2 regions of the Clostridium boliviensis genome follow, and region 2 is predicted to be linked to the other one. Evidence: a T-box and tRNA genes for the amino acid it is inferred to sense, from the RefSeq annotation. Region 2 holds a T-box; the other holds one or more tRNA genes.
The links. The T-box of region 2 lies ahead of leuS (leucine--tRNA ligase). A T-box ahead of a tRNA ligase gene usually reads a tRNA of that ligase, here a tRNA-Leu.
Positions count from the first base shown of each region.

Region 1: it has a tRNA-Leu gene. The T-box ahead of leuS (leucine--tRNA ligase) is inferred to sense a tRNA for this amino acid. The anticodon was not compared.

Region 1 covers NZ_JAWONS010000240.1:163,140-166,557, forward strand. Annotated here, with positions in the region: gene RZO55_RS15540 (hypothetical protein) at 1-610, opposite strand, end outside; gene RZO55_RS15545 (GNAT family N-acetyltransferase) at 778-1,299, opposite strand; tRNA gene RZO55_RS15550 (tRNA-Leu) at 1,439-1,522, opposite strand; tRNA gene RZO55_RS15555 (tRNA-Leu) at 1,700-1,783, opposite strand; tRNA gene RZO55_RS15560 (tRNA-Leu) at 1,832-1,915, opposite strand; tRNA gene RZO55_RS15565 (tRNA-Leu) at 2,074-2,157, shown strand; tRNA gene RZO55_RS15570 (tRNA-Asn) at 2,225-2,297, shown strand; gene RZO55_RS15575 (phosphorylase family protein) at 2,984-3,418, opposite strand, start outside.
Region 2 covers NZ_JAWONS010000099.1:309,396-312,813, forward strand. Annotated here, with positions in the region: gene RZO55_RS05135 (elongation factor G) at 1-503, shown strand, start outside; gene RZO55_RS05140 (CPBP family intramembrane glutamic endopeptidase) at 637-1,551, shown strand; T-box leader at 1,598-1,844, shown strand; gene leuS (leucine--tRNA ligase) at 1,903-3,418, shown strand, end outside.

The sequences.
Region 1 (3,418 bases), on a different contig from region 2:
CATCATATGCTTTTTCAAGATCAGCCTGTACATCATATAACAAGCCTTGATTATCATAGAATTTCAATACATTCGATTGAGCATTTTTCTCTAAATCATCGAAACTCTCAATTCCAGCTACGTATACATTATTAGGACCGGACGGATTATGAATTCGCAGTAATTCTGTTCCGTTCTGTAGTGTATAAGCAGAACCATAGGAAGAGTTCCAAATATCTATGTTTGTTCCATCTGATAAAATGGTTTCACCCGTTAAAAAATCTGTAATCTGAATTTGCTTAGCATTATATGCAGCAATCTCCTGATTGTTTTTGGTGGTTATAGAGTGGCGTAAATTTTCATATTCTATCGATACGATAACCTTACTAAAAGAGCCCGTCTTAAATTCATCGGCTGTTATGCCATCTGCAAAAGAAGATATATATGTTTCATCGGTCATAAGAATCCCAATCTCTTGATCAGCATCTGTTTGAACAACAAAAGAAACAACGCCTATTGTATCATCAATGTTAGCTTCGATTACTTTGCCGGACACCTTGCTTTCTACACCACATGCAGATAACAAGCAAAGGCATGTAACAAACAGGAACAGGACTCCTTTTTTTATCATACTTTAACCTCCCAAAATATAAATAATCCACACATCTAAATTCCATTTATCTTTCTATGAGTAATTGAATTTCAAATCAATTATACCATATTTCCCCACATAAAAAAGACATACCTTTCTTTGGCGAAAGATATGTCTTTTTTGAAAAAATACTGCATATAAAAAAGTTATAAATTTTTACGCATTACAAAATCCGTTTGCTCTTCTTCTCCCATGAAAAAAGAATGCGTACCAATTTCATAAAAACCATTCTTTTTATAAAACAAAATGGCTCTATCATTTCTTTCCCATACTCCGAGCCATACATATAATTTTTTTCTGGCGTTCGCTATATCAATAGCCTTGTTCATAAGAACATTGCCCAATCCCTCGCCTTGAAATTCCTTTGCTACATATATTCTCTCTATTTCTAGCGATTGCATATTGTTTATGTCAGTTTGTGATGGGGCCTCGTTTAACTTTAAGTAACCTGCCAATTCACCGTTGGCATAAAGAAAATAAAATAATGAATTGCTATTTGATAATTCTCCGTATAGTTTGCTTATATTAAAAGACTGTTCCAAATAGGCTTTCATATTTGATGGCGTGTTCATGTGAGCAAAAGTTTCATTATATGTTTTATACGAAAAGTTACAAAGTGTATGAATGTCATCCGGTATACATTGTCTAAATGTTAAATTCAATTTCATATTTCCTCCATACTATATAAATAACTTCACAGCAAATCTGTTTATCTTTCTATGATAATGGAATTTAGTTTCATTTTACCACGCTTTTCGCGACAAAAAAAGGCATATCTCCCCCTTGGCGGAAAATATGTCCTTCTAATGCAGAAGAAGGGACTTGAACCCTCAAGGTATTGCTACCACACGGACCTGAACCGTGCGCGTCTGCCAATTCCGCCACTTCTGCTTTCTCAATTGTTCAAATTGATGAATCAATTCGTAAAATTATAATACTATACTTTTCCAAAATAATCAAGCACTTTTTAATTTAATTTTATTTAAATTTGATCTAATCCTACAAACAAAACCAGTCATTGCCTGAACAAAAAAAGCAGCTCTCCACAAATGAAAAACTGCTTCCCAATGCGGGAGATGGGACTTGAACCCACACGATCATACAACCACAAGATCCTTAGTCTTGCCTGTCTGCCAATTCCAGCACTCCCGCATGTCATCTTATACAAAACCTTACCGCCATGACATTCAATAAGGTTCGTGCAGAAGAAGGGACTTGAACCCTCAAGGTATTGCTACCACACGGACCTGAACCGTGCGCGTCTGCCAATTCCGCCACTTCTGCATTCCGCTGTAATCTCTTTCAGCGACAATAGCTATTATAGTATACAAGCCAACTTCTGTCAACAAGATTTTCTATTATTTTGAATATTATTTTTTTGTATATATTTTTTAAATAATATTGACAATTATAGGTAAAGATGGTAAAATTACTTTCGTTGCGCGGGAGTGCTGGAATTGGCAGACAGGCAAGACTAAGGATCTTGTGGTTGTATGATCGTGTGGGTTCAAGTCCCATCTCCCGCATTTACTCTTAAAAATCAAGAGTTTTCACTTGACATTTTCAACTTATAGAGTATAATAGGTCGTATATTCCTCGATAGCTCAGTTGGTAGAGCAAACGGCTGTTAACCGTTGGGTCGTAGGTTCAAGTCCTACTCGGGGAGTTTTTAATCACACTGAATGTGTGATTTTTTATTGCTTTCAAATCAATACATAATTTTACATCACCATACATATATATTACTGTACATACCTGTCAAGGTGGTACTTAGGTGCTGTTTACCGGCACCCGCATTTCCGGGCGGAAGTCTCAATCTCCTGTAGGCTTCCGCCCCTTTTTATCATTTTTGGGGATTTGTTAACTGCATTCTTTCATTTTCATATAATATATTAACAAAGATGAAAGGGATAAAAATATGCCCCCATTCCCACCTTACGGCAACCCTCCAGGCGGCCCCGTCCCTATGGGACCTCCACCATCGACTGCACCGTCAAAACCTACTCAGACACGATCTGCTACAAAGATGGTAAGCCCCGGTTCCATGCAAAATTGCATAGGACGCTTTACCTATATATGGATGAGCAACGGACAAGAATTCTGGTTCTTTCCAATTCAGATATGGCGTAACAGTGTCTCAGGCTTCCGCTGGGACAGAAGATTCGGTTGGTCATACGCAGGCATCTCCTTAAACCGGATTGATATGTTTACCTGCTCCTGGTAAACCAGCAATATCTCTTTATTCTAAAATAAAATTACGTATACGATACGTGGCGTAAAAGAAAGGAGTGAAATAAATTCGCTCCTTTTTCCATGCATACTAATAAGCAGATTGCCTTTTTTCATCACAGCCTACTGCTCGCCTTTATTATGAAAGAATGCTGTTATGATTTCAGGAAACAGTTCACTACGCACCTTTTTTCGATACTGCATCTCTTCTGATGTACGTCCACTGACCAGAGATTTATGGACAACCGTATTATCAGAGACACTAAATAGAGCTGCCATTGGAATGCCAGTTAAATCTGCTGCCCGAAAAGCAGCTGCAGTCTCCATTTCAATAACATTACAGCCCATTCCAATAATTTCATCAATATGTACAAACTGTGCGAATACCGTATCCGTGCTATAATTGTTACCAATATGCCATTTCACATCGTACTTTTTACATATTTGACTGACCGATTTTTTTAAGTGTTCAAACATTGCTTTATCCGGATATTGTTTCTCTCCAAACACATCACCATCTGCAAGTTTTTCAGTGGCCAGGTAGCGGCTCGCTCCATC
Region 2 (3,418 bases):
CCAAAAATTATTTCCCGGCAGTGGAAAAGGGAATTGCAGAATGTGTATTAAAGGGCCCCCTTGCTGCGTATCCGGTTGTAGGTATTAAGGCGACACTGACCGACGGATCCTATCACCCGGTAGATTCCTCAGAGCTTGCCTTTAAGATGGCTGCAACGCTTGCCTTTAAAAAAGGTTTTATGGACGCGAATCCTGTGCTTTTAGAGCCGATTGCATCATTAAAAGTCACAGTACCGGATAAATTTACCGGAGATGTTATGGGAGATTTAAACAGGAGAAGAGGACGGGTTCTGGGCATGAACCCCAATCATCACGGAAAGCAGATTATAGAGGCCGATATCCCTGTGTCAGAGCTGTTTGGCTATAATACAGATCTTCGCTCCATGACCGGAGGAATTGGCACCTTTGAATATGAGTTCAGCCGTTATGAGCTGGCTCCGGGAGATGTGCAGAAGAAAGAAGTTGAAGAGCGGGCATCCAAGGTTGACCGGATGGAGGCATAATAAATTATGATTCAGGCGGACCCAGAACACATGTGGGTCCGCCGTTTTATGTTACCGGAAGACTGCTGGAGGAATTGCGTATTTTATGGTTATGTGATAAACTGGTAACAATTCAGCAGGAGGTAAGGGGCGAGTGGAAGAGACGAGAGCCGCAAGAAAAGCATTTGGAAGAATCGGAATTGGATATACCGGTTTTCTGAGTGCATCAATTGTTCTTCAAATTGTGTTAAGGATTTTTATTTATGTAGTTAATCGGGAAGGGATTTTAGATTTATCCCGCAACTGGTACTTATTTGCCACTTCCCTGGCCAATTATGCAGCAGGAGGTATGATTTTATTTTTGATTATAAAGAATATGCCTGTCACTCATAAGCCTGTAAGCAGGAAAGCGGATAAAAATTTGCTGGTCTGCTCATATTTTATCTGTATCACTGCATTGATTGCAGGTAATTTACTGGGGCGGCTGCTCATGAGCCTGATCAGCGCGCTGGAAGGAAGACCGATGGTAAATCCGGTGACGGAAGTGCTTAAGGGGCTGAGTACAGGGACTATTTTTGCAATTATGGTGGTTATGGCACCGGTATGTGAAGAAATACTTTTCCGCAGGCTTATCATTGACCGGATCCGCAGATATGGAGATAAGGCAGCTATTTTAGTGTCTGCAGTGATTTTCGGACTCTGCCACGGGAATTTTTATCAATTTTTTTACGCATTTGGAATCGGCCTTGTGTTTGGCTATATTTATACCAGAACAGGAAGAATCCGTTATACCATTGTATTCCATATGATCATTAACTTTTTAGGATCAGTGGCGGCAATCTATATTCAGAAATCCATGGCGATGGCAGCGATTTATGCCCTGGTTCTGTATGGATCCATGATTGCGGGAATCGTGCTGTTTATTATTAAAAGGAAAGACTGGATGTTCTGGCAGGGGGAAGAAGCAGTCTGGGGCAGGGGAGCAGGAAAGATTCTGTTTTTGAATGTCGGCATAGTATTATTTTTTATATTATCTGCCATTTCCTTTGTTATTACAGAGTTTGCATAAAATCAGGTTGACACCTCCCGGCAATTATGTTACATTTACAGTTAGCAAAAATACAGTGATCAGGAGTAGTAAGCAGTCTGAAACATTCAGAGAGCCGGCGGTTGGTGAGAGCCGGTTGGGGAAGACAGCTGAACTGGCCTTTGAGTAGCATACTGAAGAAAGCCATGGCTTTTGTGTAGGTATAGCCGGTTTCCCGACCGTTACAGCGGGCGGACAGAAGCATCTGTCCGGTTGAGTGCATACGCTTTGTATGAAATAGAGTGGTACCACGCGGTAGATTCTGCGTCTCTATAACCGTTTTGTTACGGTTGGAGACGCTTTTTTTTTTATAACTAAAGGAGGAATATTGTTATGGCATCATCTTATAATCATAGCGCCATTGAAAAAAAGTGGCGTGAGAATTGGGCAAAAAATCCGATCAATGTGGACGATGGAAAAAAACCAAAATATTATTGTCTGGATATGTTCCCTTATCCGTCCGGCAGCGGTCTTCATGTAGGTCACTGGAGAGGCTATGTCATCTCTGATGTCTGGAGCCGTTATCAGATCTTGAAGGGTCATTATGTGATCCATCCCATGGGCTGGGATGCGTTTGGCCTTCCGGCAGAAAATTACGCAATTAAGATGGGCGTGCATCCGGCAAAATCTACGGCTGAGAATGTAAAGAACATCAAAAGGCAGATTGATGAAATTGCTGCTGTTTACGACTGGGATATGGAAGTCAATACCACAGATCCGGCTTTTTACAAGTGGACTCAGTGGATTTTTGTGCAGATGTTTAAGAAGGGCCTTGCTTATGAAAAGGAATTCCCCATTAACTGGTGTCCTTCCTGTAAAACAGGTCTTGCTAACGAAGAAGTGGTAAACGGCTGCTGCGAACGCTGCGGAACTACCGTAACCAAGAAGAATTTAAGACAGTGGATGTTAAAAATCACCGCTTATGCAGACCGTCTTTTAAATGACTTAGATAAGCTTGACTGGCCGGAAAAGGTTAAGAAGATGCAGACAGACTGGATCGGAAAATCTTACGGCGCAGAGGTGGATTTCAAGGTCGAGGGAAGAGATGAGGCCATTACGGTTTACACCACAAGACCTGATACGTTATATGGAGCAACTTTTATGGTGCTTGCACCGGAGCATGCTCTTGCGTCTTCTCTTGCAGTACCTGAGACACAGGCTGCAGTGGAACAGTATATCTATGACGCTTCTATGAAATCCAATGTTGACCGTTTGCAGGATAAGGAAAAAACAGGTGTATTTACGGGAAGCTACGCGGTTAATCCTTTAAGCGGTGCAAAGGTTCCGATCTGGATTTCCGATTACGTACTTGGTGATTACGGTACAGGTGCTATCATGTGCGTTCCCGCTCATGACGACAGAGATTTTGAGTTTGCAACCAAATTCAATATTCCAATCATTCAGGTAATTGCAAAAGACGGCAAAGAAATTGAGAACATGACAGAGGCCTATACAGACGCTAACGGAACCATGATCAATTCCGGAGAATGGAACGGTATGGAATCAGCAGTTCTTAAAAAGAAAGCGCCTGCCATGATCGAAGCCAGAGGTCTTGGAAAGAAAACGGTGAACTTCAAGCTTCGTGACTGGGTATTTTCCAGACAGCGTTACTGGGGTGAGCCGATTCCCATCGTTCACTGCCCTCACTGCGGCAATGTTCCGGTACCTGAAGACCAGCTTCCTCTTACTCTTCCGGAAGTGGAAAGTTATCAGCCTACTGGTACAGGAGAATCCCCTCTGGCTGATATTGAGGAGTGGGTAAACACCACCTGTCCGGTATGCGGTGCGGCTGCAAAGAGAGAGACCAATACCATGCCGCAGTGGGCAGGATCTTCCTGGTATTTCCTCC